2 regions of the Streptomyces sp. NPDC079020 genome follow, and region 2 is predicted to be linked to the other one. Evidence: riboswitches for the same ligand, from Rfam matches in the RefSeq annotation. Region 2 holds a riboswitch; the other holds the start of a gene.
The links. Region 2 has a riboswitch for cyclic di-AMP ahead of ACIGJO_RS16640 (peptidoglycan DD-metalloendopeptidase family protein). Riboswitches for the same ligand answer to the same signal wherever they lie in the genome.
Positions count from the first base shown of each region.

Region 1: linked by a shared signal. The riboswitch ahead of ACIGJO_RS33055 (M23 family metallopeptidase) and the one ahead of ACIGJO_RS16640 (peptidoglycan DD-metalloendopeptidase family protein) in region 2 are both predicted to bind cyclic di-AMP.

Region 1 covers NZ_JBITUB010000024.1:69,123-76,408, forward strand. Annotated here, with positions in the region: gene ACIGJO_RS33045 (TipAS antibiotic-recognition domain-containing protein) at 1-423, shown strand, start outside; gene ACIGJO_RS33050 (PP2C family protein-serine/threonine phosphatase) at 646-1,818, shown strand; cyclic di-AMP (ydaO/yuaA leader) riboswitch at 2,139-2,291, shown strand; gene ACIGJO_RS33055 (M23 family metallopeptidase) at 2,303-3,334, shown strand; gene ACIGJO_RS33060 (aldo/keto reductase) at 3,545-4,489, shown strand; gene ACIGJO_RS33065 (PrsW family glutamic-type intramembrane protease) at 4,607-6,238, opposite strand; gene trmB (tRNA (guanosine(46)-N7)-methyltransferase TrmB) at 6,467-7,286, opposite strand, start outside.
Region 2 covers NZ_JBITUB010000007.1:114,942-122,227, forward strand. Annotated here, with positions in the region: gene ACIGJO_RS16625 (STM4012 family radical SAM protein) at 1-1,023, shown strand, start outside; gene ACIGJO_RS16630 (STM4011 family radical SAM protein) at 1,032-1,961, shown strand; gene ACIGJO_RS16635 (SGNH/GDSL hydrolase family protein) at 1,994-2,821, opposite strand; gene ACIGJO_RS16640 (peptidoglycan DD-metalloendopeptidase family protein) at 2,986-3,960, opposite strand; cyclic di-AMP (ydaO/yuaA leader) riboswitch at 3,966-4,123, opposite strand; gene ACIGJO_RS16645 (alpha-galactosidase) at 4,416-6,515, opposite strand; gene ACIGJO_RS16650 (tyrosine-protein phosphatase) at 6,706-7,286, shown strand, end outside.

The DNA.
Region 1 (7,286 bases), on a different contig from region 2:
GAGGGGAGGGAACTCATGGCGGAAGAAGTGCTCGACGGCTTCGATCACACCGTCCACGAGCAGGAGGTGACCGAGCGCTGGGGCCGTGACGCGTACGAGCGCGGCGACCGGTGGTGGCGCTCGCTGGGCGCGGCGGGGCGGAAGGCGCACCTGGCGGAGCACGAGTCCATCGCCCGGGACTACGGGCGGGCCAGGGAGGACGGCCTCGCCGCCGGCAGCGGGGCGGTGCAGGACATCGCGCGGCGGCACTGCGCCTGGCTGGCGGATGCGGAAGCGCCCGGCAGGGCGTATGTGAAGGGGCTGGGCGAGATGTATGCCGCCGATCCGCGTTTCGCGAAGAACTACGATCGGTACGGGGACGGCACCGCCGCCTTCGTACGGGATGCGCTGACGATCTACGCGGAACACCGGCTCTCCGACTGACCTCCGGAGGCCCCGGCCCCGCACGCTCCCCCCTTTGGCCGATGAGGAGTCGCCGCACGGCGCGGCTCCGGCAAGCCTGGACGGGGCGCGGTACGGTCCGCAGCCGTGGATGGACCGGGCAGGAGTGCACAGGTGGGGAAGCGGGACAGGCGGCGCGGGAGACCTGTCGGGCTGCCCGGCGCCCGGAGCCGTTGGCGTTCGGCCTTTCCGGTGCGCGGGCGCGTGCTCCCCTCCTTCGGTTTCCCGGCCCGCGGTGGTGGCCGGGGGCCGGCCGGGGGCGTCGGGGCTCGCCGGTTCGTCCGCGCGCTGCCCGCCCTGATGATCGGCGGCGGGCTGCTCTTCGACGTCGGGACCCCGCCGACCTTCACCGCCGTACCGCTGTTCGTGGCGGCGCCGCTGATGGCCGCCCCGTTCTTCAGCCTGGCCAGCACCGTCCGGACCGGCGTGGCCTCGGTCCTGGCCGTCCTCGTGCTGCACCTGTACGCGGGGACGCTGACCCGGGCCGCTCCGGTCACCGAGCTGATCACCGTGCTCACCGCCTCGGTGCTCGCCCTCGTCATCAACGGTGTCGTGCGGCGCGGCAACGAGCAGCTGGCCTCGGCGCGCTTCATCGCGGAGACCGCCATGCGGGCCGTGCTGCCGACACCGGACGACCGCATCGGCGGACTGCATGTCGCCGCACGGTACGAGGCGGCCCAGGCGGACGAGTTCGTCGGCGGTGACCTGTTCGCCGTGGCGGACACCCCGCACGGCGTACGTCTGGTGCTCGGGGACGTACGGGGCAAGGGGCTCGACGCGGTCGAGGCGGTGGCGGTGATCATCGGCGCGTTCCGGGAGGCCGCCGAGCAGGAGCGTTCGCTGGAGGGGGTCGCCCAGCGGCTGGAACGGGCGCTGGCGCGGGAAGGCACCCGGCGCGGCGGGCTCGACGCGATGGAAGGGTTCATCACGGCGGTGCTCGTCGAGATTCCGCGCGGCTCCCTCTCCTTGCGCATCGTCAACCGGGGGCACCCCGAACCGATCCTGCTCCACGCGGACGGGGCGCTGGAGGTGCTGTCGCCGACCGTGCCCGCGCTGCCGCTCGGGATGAACCTGGGTGCGTGGCCGGACCGGGCCGACGAGTGGGGGCTGCCGCCGGGGGCGACCCTGCTGCTGTTCACGGACGGCCTCTCCGAGGCGCGGGACGCGTCCGGGGCCTTCTACGACCCGGCGGCCCGGCTGCGGGGCCGGATCTTCCCCGGGCCCGAGGAGCTGCTCTCCGCGCTCACCGACGACGTCCGGCTGCACACCGGCGGCCGGTCCACTGACGACATGGCACTTCTCGCGGTGGGAAGGCCCGCTGAGGGACAGCCGGAACGCCGGACGACCGTGAGGATCGTGGGCCGGGGCGATGAATGAGCGGGGCATGCGGACGGGACGCGGGGGCGGGTCCTGTGGGCGTGACATGCGGACGGGACGCGGGGACGGGCGCGCGCCGGTTGCCGGGCGATACCACGGTGCGTAGTCGAAGGACGCCGCTCCGCATAACATTTGACGCAATGTCAGAAACCAAGTAGTGATCCAATCGTGCTCTACTCGTCCGATTCGAGCCGGTTGCACCCTGTAAGTCCATGCCAAAGTCGCGAACGATCAACGGGAAGAGCTTGGAATAGGAGCCGTCCGTCTATTAACGTTCGATAACGCAGCGCGGTCGTCCCAGTCGTCGCAAGAGGCGGCACCGTGCGCGAGCGCCGAATCCCGCAAGGGAACCGGGGAACCACCTACATGGGGTGAATCGGACACCTGTGTCTCGTCAGAGACGGAGGGGCCCGTAGGAGACCTTCCTGCTCCGAACCCGTCAGCTAACCCGGTAGGCGAGAAGGAAGGAAAGGAGTGCGCCCACGTGGCGTCCAACAAGCCTGCCCCCGAGGCCCCGTCACCCTTCGCCACCGGCAACTTCGGTGACCCGGACAGGACCTGGGAGGAATGGAATCCCACCGAGGAGTCCATCCGGCCCGTGCGCGGCAGGCACCGCGTAGCCAAGCAGCGGGGACTCGCCCGTAGCTCCACCGTCCTCGGGGTCGGTGTCATCGCGGCCGTCGGAGCGGGCGGCATGGCCACCGCGCAGAGCAAGCCGCCGGTCTCCATATCTCTTCCCGATTCCCTCGCGGCCAGTCTCCCCGACGCCAAGTCCCTTCCCGGCGTGGGTTCCTTCCTCTCCGACGAGGAGGACAAGAAGCCGGTCGCGACCGCGCCGCTCACCTCCGCAGGCATCACCGACGCCGAGGCGGAGCAGGGCGCGACCGACCCGGGCGAGGCACTCCGCGCCCGCATCCTCCAGCAGGCCGAGCAGCAGCAGGCCAGCGCCGACGCCGAGGCCAAGGCCGCGGAGGAGAGGGCGGCAGCCGAGAAGGCCGCCGCCGAGGCCAAGAAGCAGCAGGACAAGGCCGAGGCCAAGGTCGCCGCCGAGAAGAAGAAGGCGGAGGAAGCGGCGAAGAAGAAGGCGGAGGCCGAGCGCCTCGCCAAGCTCGCCGCCAGCTACGCGCTGCCGACCTCCTCGTACAGCATCACCTCGACCTACGGTCAGTCCGGCACGATGTGGTCCTCCGGCCACCACACCGGGCTCGACTTCGCGGCGCAGAGCGGCACCCCGGTCAAGGCCGTGCACAGCGGCACGGTGAAGTCCGCCGGATACTCCGGCGCGTACGGCTACCGCACGGTCCTGGTGCTCGATGACGGTACGGAGGTCTGGTACTGCCACCAGTCCTCGATGAACGTGTCGGCCGGTCAGAAGGTCAGCACGGGCGACACCATCGGCCGTGTCGGCGCCACCGGCAACGTCACCGGCGCCCACCTCCACCTGGAGGTCCACACCCCGGGCGGCTCGGCCATCGACCCGATGAGCTGGCTGCGCAGCAAGGGACTCACGGTCTGAGGACCCGTTGGGTGACCTCCGGTCGGAGGTCGCCCGGCAGGCTCCGGGCCCCGTCCCCGCTTCCGCCCCCGCATCGCTCTCCCACCGCGCCCTCACCGGGCGCCCCCGAACCCCGGCAGCCCTGACGCACACCCCCCGACGTCAGGGCTGCCGGTCCGTTGTCGTGGAATAGCGTCACAGGGTGCTCTCGTTGAACTCTGCATGACTTCTGTGACGTCTCTTCGCCCGCTCGGTTCCTCCGGCCTTCAGGTCTTCCCCCTCGCCCTCGGCGGCAATGTCTTCGGCTGGACGGCGGACGAGGCACAGTCCTTCGCGGTGCTGGACGCGTACGCCGCGGCCGGCGGCAACTTCATCGACACCGCCGACTCCTACTCCGCCTGGGTCCCCGGCAACGAGGGCGGCGAGTCGGAGACCGTCATCGGCAAGTGGCTCGCCTCGCGTGCCAACCGGTCCGACATCGTCGTCGCCACCAAGGTCGGCGCCCACCCCTCGTACAAGGGGCTCTCCGCCACCACCGTCAAGGCCGCCGCCGAGGAGTCGCTGCGCCGGCTCGGCACCGACCACATCGACCTGTACTACACGCACTTCGATGACGAGACCGTCCCGGTCGAGGAGATCATCACGGCCCTCGACCAGCTGGTGAAGGACGGCAAGGTGCGCGAGATCGCCGCCTCCAACATCAGCCCGGAGCGGCTCCGGGCGTCCCTGGACTTCTCCGAGCGCGAGGGCCTGGCCCGTTACGTCGCCCTCCAGCCGCACTACAACCTGGTCTCCCGCGACACCTACGAGGGCGCCCTCCAGGACACCGCCGCCCGCGCCGGGCTCGCCGCCGTCCCGTACTTCGCCCTGGCCTCGGGCTTCCTCACCGGAAAGTACCGTCCGGGTACGTCGGTCGACAGCCCGCGGGCCGAGGGCGCGGGGCGGCACCTGGAGTCGGAACAGGGCCGCAGGGTGCTGGCGGCGCTCGACACGATCGCGCGGGAGCGCGAGGCCGAGATCGCGACGGTCGCCCTGGCCTGGCTGGCCGCGCGGTCGACCGTCGTCGCACCGATCGCCTCCGCCCGCACGGTCGAGCAGCTGCCCGCACTGGTCGCGGTGGCCGGCCTGCACCTGACGGACCAGGAAATCGCCGCGCTCACCGAGGCGTCGGCCTGATCCACGGCGGGACCGGCCGGGCCCGGCACCCGGTCCGGCACCCGGCCGGTCCGGCACCCGGCTGGCCCGGCACCCGGCCGGCCCGGTCCCGCCGGCCGGGTGCGGGGGCGCCGACGGTTACTGCGGGGGGCGCAGATACGGGTTGGGGCCGCCGTACTGCTGGGGCGGGGTCGCGTGCGGTGCGGGCCCGTACTGCTGGGGCGGGAACCGACCCGCGTACGGCTGTCCCGCGTGCCCGTACTGCTGCGGATCCGGTGTCGCGTACGGCCCGGGTGTCGCGTACGGCCCGGGTGTCGCGTGCGGCCCCGGTGTCGCGTGCGGATACGGACCCGGCCCCGGAGACGCGTACGGACCCGGCTCCGCAGACGCGTACGCGGGCCCGTACTGCTGCTGCGGGAACTGCCCGCCGTGCGGCGCGACCGGGTGGCGGGGGTATGTGTGCGGCCGGACGGTGGCGTGGGCCGCGTACGTCAGAGCCGGACCGGCGATCTCCCGGCGCTGCCACAGGTGGTGCAGCAGCTCCCGCTCCCGCCCGGCGAAGTCCGGGCCCGCCGAGTCCAGGCGGGCCCTGCGGCGCAGCCCGGCCAGGGACGTCGCGAACGACTCGTACTCGGCGACCGCCCGCGCCGCCGCCCGGCCGCGGGCCCGGTCGGGGTGGCCGTGCCAGTGGCGGGCCAGATCACGGGCCATGCCGCGCGCCCGCATCGAGGAGAGCGCGAGCGGTTCGACCGGGGTCAGCCAGCCGGCCGCCGCGTACGCGGGCAGCTCGGCGGAGAGCGTGCGCAGCTCGCGCCGGCGTGTGAAGACGGCCAGCCAGGTCACCAGCCCGAACGCCGGGACCATGAAGATCCCGTACACCGCGTAGAAGCCGTACGGCCCGAAGGCGGAGGAGCCGTTCCACAGGGCGTGCATGCCCATCGCGAGGAGCAGGCCCAGCGCCGGCAGCAGGATCCGGCGGACCCGGTGGCGGCGCGCGCCCACGGCGGCGAAGCCGAAGCCGATGCCGGTGAGCACCGTGAACAGCGGATGCGCGAACGGGGACATCACGATCCGGACGAAGAACGTCCCGGCGGTCATCGAGCCGAGCCCCGTCACCCCCAGCTGCTGGTCCTCGCCGAAGGCGTTGCCCAGATAGAGGATGTTCTCGGTGAAGGCGAAGCCGGTCGCGGTGAATCCGGCCACCACGATGCCGTCGACGATGCCGCTGAACTCCCGCCGCCGGAACAGGAAGATCAGCAGTACGGCGGCCGCCTTGGCGCTCTCCTCGACGATCGGGGCGATCACGGTGGCGCCGAGGGTGTCGGCGCTCGCCGGGTCGGCGGTGGCCGTGGCGATCCAGCGCGTCGCGAACGAATTCGCGATGATCGCGACGAGCGCGGCGGCACACGCACCCCAGGCGAAGGAGAACAGGAGATTGCGCCAGGGGCCCGGTTCGACCCGGTCCAGCCAGCGGAAGGCCGCCATCAGCAGCGGCACGGGCAGCACGGCCAGCCCCAGCCCGACGAGGAATCCCTCCGAGCCGGTCTGCTCACGGACCAGGGACAGGATCACCAGCCCGCACAGCGCGAGCGCGACGATCACCGCACCGGCGCGGAACGCCTTGCTCCGCCACACCATGCCGACGCGGCGCGGCGCGTACCGCCACTGGCCACGCTCCGGAACGGCGCCCAGGATCTCGCCGAGCCGTCGCTCCTCGAAAACCGGGACGGCCGGCTGCGGCTGCTGGTGCTGCACGGACCCGTCGGACACCCCATGACCCTAACGACCGGGACTGACACCTGACCATCCGCGCCGGGGCACGCGGCCGGTTCGCAGCGGTCACCGCCCGGCCGCGGTCACCGTCCGCCTCCCGGCGGTCCGGCCGCCGGTTCGTCGGGTCCGGCCGCCCGCGGTCACGGTCGGCCCGCGGTCACGGCCGCCCGCAGTCACGATCGGCCCGCGCCCGCGGTCACCGTCGGCCCGTGGCCACGCCGACGCCTAGACGCGGGCGAACAGCAGGTCGTGGACCACGTGCCCCTTGTCCAGTCCCTGTCCCTCGAAGCGGGTCAGCGGGCGGAACGCGGGCCGCGGGGCGTATCCGCCGTCCGCCTGGGTGTTCTCGAAGAGCGGGTGCGCGGTGAGGACGTCCAGCATCTGCTCCGCGTACGGTTCCCAGTCCGTCGCGCAGTGGACCACGGCGCCCGGCCTGAGCCGCTGGGCCACCAGGTCCAGGAACTCCGGCTGGATCAGCCGCCGCTTGTGGTGGCGCGCCTTGGGCCACGGGTCGGGGAAGTACACCCGGAGCCCGTCGAGCGAGTCCGGCTTCAGCATCTCGCGCAGCAGGATGACCGCGTCACCGTTGGCCACCCGTACGTTGGACAGGCCGGCCCGTTCCGCGAGCCCGAGCAGATTGCCCTGGCCGGGGGTGTGCACATCGACGGCCAGGATCCCGGTGCCCAGGTCGTCGGCCGCCATCTGCGCCGTGGCCTCGCCCATGCCGAAGCCGATCTCCAGGACGACCGGCAGTCCGTCGAACAGCTCGGCCGTGTCCAGGACGCGCAGCCCGTCGATGTCCAGGCCCCACTTCGGCCACAGCCGCTGGAGGGCCTCCTCCTGACCGGTGGTGACCCGGCTGCGGCGCGGCTGGAAGCTGCGGATACGGCGCTCGTGGTGGGAACCCGCCGGATCGGCGGCGGGCCCGCCGGGGAAGCGCGGCTCCTGGCGCAGCCTGCGCTGCCGCTCGAAGGAGGCCGCACGCCGGGCGGCCGCGTCGTCCGCGGCACTGGCGTCGTCGGCCGCACCGGCTTCGTCGGCCGCA
Region 2 (7,286 bases):
ACCGCCGGCGAGCTGGAGCGGCTCTGCGACATCGCGGAGAAGCGGATGGGCGCCGACCTTCGCGCGGTGCCGCTGTCCGTGGAGACCTCGCCCTCGACCGCCACGGCGGACCGGCTGGCCGTGCTCGCCGACCGCGGCACGACCAGGATCAGCATCGGTGTGCAGAGCTTCGTCGACGCCGAGGCCCGCGCGGCGGTCCGCCCGCAGCACCGCGCCGATGTGGAGGCGGCCCTCGGCCGGATCCGTGACGCCCGGATACCGGTCCTCAACATCGACCTGATCTACGGCATCGACGGGCAGACCGAGCGGAGCTGGCGCACCTCCCTGGACGCCGCGCTGGCCTGGCGCCCCGAGGAGCTCTACCTCTACCCGCTCTACGTACGCCCGCTGACCGGCCTCGGCCGTCTCGGGGCGGCGGTGGACCCGGCGGCCGAGGAGCATGCCGCGAACGCCTGGGACGAACAGCGGCTGCGGCTCTACCGGACCGGCCGCGACCATCTCCTCGCCCATGGCTACGAGCAGGTGTCGATGCGGATGTTCCGCCGTGCCGACGCCCCGGCGGAGGGCCGGGACGACTACGCCTGCCAGACCGACGGCATGATCGGTCTGGGCTGCGGTGCCCGCTCGTACACCGCTTCGCTGCACTACTCCTTCGACTACGCGGTGGAGATGCGGGAGATCCGCGGCATCATCGACGGGTTCACCGCGACCGAGGACTTCTCCCGGGCCGAGGTGGGCCGGTATGTGGACGCCGACGAGGCGCGCAGGCGTCATCTCCTCCAGTCGCTGCTCCAGGCCGTGGGCCTGCGGACCGAGGAGTACCGGCAGCGGTTCGGCACGGATCCGCGCGAGGACTTCCCGGCCGAGCTGGACCGCTTCGCGGCGCGCGGCTGGCTGGACGGGAGCGCCGGCGGCGATCTGCTGCGGCTCTCCCCCGAGGGGCTGGCCCACTCCGACGCGCTGGGCCCCGAGCTGTTCTCCCCTGCGGTACGGGCCGCGATGGCCGCGTACGAACGGAAGTGACTGCCGCCATGGACCTGACGATCCTCTACCGGGGCCCGCTGTCCTCCTGCGACTACGACTGTCCGTACTGCCCGTTCGCCAAGCGGCGCGACAGCCGGGAACAGCTGACGGCGGACCGGGCGGCGCTGGAGCGGTTCACCGCGTGGGCCGCGGCGCAGACCGGAGACCGGCTGTCCGTGCTGTTCACACCGTGGGGCGAGGGTCTGGTGAGGTCCTGGTACCGGCGGGCGCTGGCCGATCTGTCGCGGCTGCCGCACATCGGCCGGGTGGCCATCCAGACCAATCTGAGCGGCCGCACGGACTGGCTGGCCGGGGCCGACACGGACCGGGTCGCGCTGTGGTGCACGTACCACCCGGGTCAGACGCCGTACGAGCGTTTCCTCGGCAAGTGCCGGGAGCTCACCGCTCGCGGGGTGCGCTACAGCGTGGGCGTGGTCGGTTTCGACGCCCATCTCGACGAGGCGCGGCGGCTGCGGGCGGCGCTGCCCGAGGAGGTCTATCTCTGGGTCAACGCCGCCGAGGGGCACACCTACACGGACGAGGAGGCGGACCGCTGGACGGCGCTGGACCCGCTGTTCCCGTACAGCAGGCATCCGCACCGGTCGGCCGGGCTGCCCTGCCGCACGGGTGAGTCGGTCATCTCCGTGGACGGTGACGGCACCGTGCGGCGGTGTCACTTCGTCCGCGCGGAGCTGGGCAATCTCTACGACGGCAGCTACCGCCGGGCGCTCGGTCCGCAGGGCTGCCCGCTCGATGTGTGCGACTGCCACATCGGCTATGTGCATCTGGAGACGCTGCCGCTGTACGACGTGTTCGCGGGCGGGGTGCTGGAGCGGATACCGGCTCCGGGCCGTCCGGCCACGCCGCCGGCCGGGCTCGTGGTACCGAGCCCGGCCCGGCGTGCCCTGCCCCTGACGGTCCTGCGCGAGGCGCCGTGAGGGCGGTCCCCCCAGAGGGGAAGCAGGTCGGGTCAGAGGGGAAGCAGGTCGGGGCGCTTGGCCTCGGCATGGTCGCCGGAGGACTCGCCGCGCAGCCGCCGCCCGATCCACGGGACCAGGTATTCGCGCGCCCAGTGGATGTCGTCGCGCCGTTCCTCGAAGGTGCCGCGCTGTGCCTGCGGCGGCCAGGCCTGATCCGGATCGGCGGGCACGTCCACACCGAGCACCTGTGCCGCGCGCAGCGCGACGCGGGTGTGGCCCTCGGGGGACAGGTGCAGCCGGTCGTCGTCCCAGGCGCGCCGGTCCTGCACCGAGCGGAGCGACCACAGGTCCAGGACGGGGCAGTGGTAGCGGTCGGCGATGGACCGCAGATGGACGTTGTACGTCGCGATCTTGCCGCGCATGTGCCGCAGCACCGGCACACCGCGGGTGTCGAACCCGGTGGTGATCATGACGGTGCCGACCGCGTTGCTCAGATCGGCGACCGCGCGCTCGAAGCGCTCGGCCAGATCGTCGGGGTCGGTGCCCGGCCTGATGATGTCGTTGCCGCCCGCACAGAAGCTGACCAGCTCGGGGGCCAGCTCCTTGGCGCGGGGGACCTGCTCCTCGACTATCTGGTCGAGGAGGCGTCCGCGTACGGCGAGATTGGCGTACCGGAAATTCCCGTGCGCGGGATCCTCCGGGCTCGTCGCGGTGTCGGGGACCGGGAGCCGGTCCGCCAGCAGGACCGCGAACCGGTCCGCCCAGCCGACAAAGGCCCCGTCGGGGCCGGGGTCTCCGACTCCTTCGGTGAAGCTGTCGCCAATCGCCGCGTACGACCCGATGATCTCTGGTTGATTGTTTCTCGAATCGTCTGCCACAAGCGCATATCCTGCACCGTCGAATGTGACCTACGCGACCGTAATACGGGGTTGACGGGTGGTGAGATAGACCACCCGGTCAGTTTTTGGTAAAGCCGGAATAAGGACAGGGGCGGTGCGCCGACGCGCACCGCCCCTGTTCATGTCCGGCCGTCACCGCTCCATCAGATGGAGACGCCGTGCTGGCGCAGGTACGCGACCGGGTCGACGTCCGAGCCGTAGCTCGGGCCGGTGCGGACCTCGAAGTGGAGGTGCGGGCCGGTCGAGTTGCCGGTGGAGCCGGAGAGGCCGATCTGCTGGCCGCCGGTGACGGTCTGGCCCACGGAGACGCTGAGCGAGGACTGGTGCGCGTACTGGGAGTACATGCCGTCGGCGTGCTTGATGACGACCTCGTTGCCGTACGAGCCGCTCCAGCCGGCCGAGACCACGGTGCCCGGACCGATGGCGCGGACGACGGTGCCCGACGCGGCCTGGAAGTCCGAGCCGGTGTGGTAGCCGCTGGACCAGCTGGCGCCGGAGGCGCGGTACTGGGTGGTGACGTTGGCGTTGGCCACCGGGGTCGTCCAGCCGGAGCTGTTGCTCTGGGAGGCGCTGGTGCTCGTGGAGGTGGTGGACTTTCCGGCCTCGGAGGACGGGGCCGAGGAGCCCGCGGAGGAGGCGGCCTTCGGGGCCGACTGCACCTTCGGGGCCGCCGGGGCGGCGGGGGCGGCCTTCTTCGGCTCCGCCTTCGACGGGGCCGGCGCGGACTGCGCGGCATCGGCGGAACCGGACGCCTCGGCGCCGAGGGTCAGCTTCATGCCGGGGAAGATCAGGCTCGGGTTCTCGCCGACGACCTCGCGGTTGTCCTGGTACAGCTTCTGCCAGCCGCCCTTGAGCTTGTGCTCCGCGGCGATCTTCGAGAGGTAGTCGCCGGAGACCACGGAGTAGGACTTCGAGGCGCCGTGGGCGGTGGCCGCGGCACCCGGGGCGGTGTGCGCGGCGGCGACCGAGGCGGCGGTGGGCGCGGCCTTCTCCGCGGCGTGCGCTCCGGTGGCACCGATCAGCGGGAGGGCGAGGACGGCGCCGCCGGTCCCTGCGGCGAGGACACCGCGGACGATCGGGCCGGTCTTCGTACGACGGTGCTTACCCGTTGCGGGCATGGGGGAATTCCTCTCCGGCGCCTACGAGGTGAGCTGTCGGGTTCGGGCTGGAGATGCCCGGTCGCTCTCGGCGACTTCACCCCGAGCCGGTCCGGATCTCTCCGGGCCGGCGGCTTACCTGGGTCCCCCGCTCCTGCCACACGAGTGTGGGTGGGTGTGAATTCCGGGCGGCGGCAGGATTAGGCGATCCGTCCGGATTGACGGTGACCGTAAACGAGTCAGGACGACAGGAACAAGCCATCGGTTGCCTGCCGGAATCCCCGATTCAATTTCGGTCCGGAATTCCCGTCACACTCCGTGGATTACGGATCTTGGCATTCCGCGCGGCGCCCGGATCGCTCCCGGGCGCCGCCACCACACACCGTCACGGATATGATCCCGCTCACCAGCGGGCCATCATCTCTCCCATAAATAGGGCACGTTCTATTAAACGCCCCATTACGGACATGTCATGGTCATCGCTTCTGACGCAACCTCAGCACCCGGGCGTCCAGGTCGCCGCTCAGCCCGGTGTGCAGCCCGCGATGCAGCAGCACCGAACCCTGGTACTCCGCTCCGGTGTCCTGGCAGACATACGTCGCCGAGGCGTCCAGGCCGCGCAGCCGCAGGGCCGGCGGCCGCTGGCCGAACCGCTGTGCCTCAAGCCACATCAGCACCACGACCTCCTCGCCCAGCACGTAGCTCACCGCGCTCAGCCCGCCGCGCGGCGCCGCGAGCCGGTGCAGGGCCCCGTGCTGCACCACCGGGCGGATCTCCTTGTAGAGGGACACCCAGTCCCGCGCCTCGGCCAGCTCCTCAGGGCTCCACTCGGTGAGGTCGCCGCCGACCCCGAGCACCCCGGCCATCGCGCTGACGAAGCGGAACCGCAGCGAACTCACCCGGTTGTTCAGCTGGACGTTCGGGCTGTCGGTGACCCAGGCCGCCATCACCCGCGCCGGATGAATCTGCCCGAAGCCCTCCTGAATGGCGAGCCGGTCCAGCGGGTCGGTGTTGTCCGAGGTCCACACCTGATCGGTGCGGGAGAGCACGCCCAGATCGACCCGGCCCCCGCCGCCCGAGCAGGACTCGAAGGCCACGCCCGGGTGCGCGGCGCGCAGCCGGTCGAGCAGCGCGTACAGCGCTTCCACATGGGCGGTCCAGAGCTTCTGCGGGTACTCCTCGCCCGGCCAGCCGGCCTCGGTGAAGCAGCGGTTGAAGTCCCACTTCACATAGTCGATCGGAGCGCTGGAGAGCAGCGCGTCAAGCTGCTCCCACAGGTATTCCTGTACGTCCGGCCTGGCCAGGTTGAGCACCAGCTGGTTGCGGAACTCGGTCCGCGTACGGCCGGGGAAGTGCTGCACCCAGTCCGGGTGGGCCCGGTAGAGATCGCTGTCGGGGTTGACCATCTCCGGCTCGACCCAGATCCCGAACCGCATGCCGAGCCCGCGCACCTCGTCGGCGAGCGGCCGCAGCCCGCCGGGGAACCGGTCGGGGTTGGGCGTCCAGTCACCGAGCCCGGCCCGGTCGCTGGTGCGCCGCCCGAACCAGGCGTCGTCCACCACGAACAGCTCGACGCCCATCTCCGCCGCGCGCACGGCCAGCGCACGCTGCTGTTCCATGGAGATGTCGAAGCCGGTCGCCTCCCAGGAGTTGTAGAGCACCGGCCGCGGCGTGCTGGCGTCCGGGATCACATGGGCCAGCTGCCAGGCGTGCCAGGCCCGGCTCGCCCCGCCGAAGCCGTCCGGGCTCCACAGGCCGGCGAAGACGGGTGTGGTGTACGACTCACCCGGCGCGAGCCGCAGCAGGCCGGACTCGTCGTAGCCCGCGCCCCCGTTGATCTGCACGAGACCGTCGGGCAGCTGATGCACGGCGATCCGCCAGGAACCGGACCAGCCCAGAGCGCAGCCGTACACCTCCCCGTGCTCCTCGGTCGCGGCTCCGCCGGCGTCCAGCGCCACCCATGGCAGATGCTGGTGCCCGGTGTGCCCGCGGCGGCTGGAGAGGATCTTCTCGCCGTACGTGAGTTCCGACCGCACCAGCCGGGACTCCGCCGCCCAGCTGCCGTGCAGCTGGCTCAGCCGCCAGTTCTCCCGGGCCGGCAGCGTCCAGGTCGCCGCGTCGGCGCGCAGCAGTTCCAGGGGCGGGCCGTCCGGGCCGGCGTGGGTGACGGTGGTCCAGCGCTCGATCACATCGGAGTCGTCACGCATCCGGTAGTGGAGGGTCAGCGCGAGGCGGTGCGCGGCGTCCGTGAAGCTCAGCCGGAGTTCGTCACCGTCCGTCCCGGCGCCCCCGAACACCCACTGGGTCCCCCTGACCTCGTCGGTCCGTACGGAGAGCGCCGGGCGGACGAACCGGGGACCGCCCTCGACCGGGTACTCCTCGTGGCCGTCGAGCGGGGAATCGAAGCCGGAGCAGGTCGGGAGGGGCTCGGCGGCCAGCGCCTCGGCCGCGGCCGGCGTGAGGCGCGGCCCCCAGTGCAGATGCAGCAGCTCATCGCGGTCGGTGAGGTGGAGCGCATAGCTGCCGGTCGCGCCACTGAGCACCCAGGTACGGCCCGTGTCACCAGTCTCGATCATCATTTCCCTCACGTTCGAACAGTTCCGCACATCATCGACCACGGTGACGGTGCGGGGCAATGCCCGTGCGTGTACGCATGGCGAGCCGTGTGCCTCGTCCGAGATGATTGCCTGAGGAATCGATGTCGTATCGTCACGAGCGTGCCCTCGTCGGCGAGCAGCGCCGACGTCAGACACCCCAGGAGCCGCCGTGACTCAGCAGGTGCCGCAGGTCCCGCCGACAGAATCCGAGCTGACCGGAGTGCGTAATTTCCGCGATGTGGGTGGGCTCCCCACCACGGACGGACGCCGCGTGGCGTTCGGGCGGCTCTACCGCAGCGGCCACCTGGCGCACGCCACGGAGCAGGACACGGCGGTCCTCGGCAGGCTCGGCCTGCACACGGTCTTCGACTTCCGCAACGACGCCGACCGGAGGCTCGACGGTCACGACGTGGAGCTGGCGGGGGTGCGCAATGTCAGCATTCCGCTGTCCGACCCGGCCGACGGCGCCGAGTTCTGGCGGCTGGTCCGGGACGGCGACATCGCCCAGCTGCGCTCGATCCTCTCGGGCAGCAAGGGCATGGACCGGATGATCACCTCGTACCGGTCGATCATCCGGGACCGCACCGCCGAGCACAGCCGGGTACTGCACGCCCTGGCCGAGGACAGCGTCCCCGCCCTGATGCACTGCGCCGCGGGCAAGGACCGGGCCGGCCTCTCCATAGCCGTGTCGCTGCTCGCCGTGGGCGTGGAGCGGGATGCCATCGAGGCCGATTACCTCAAGTCCAACGA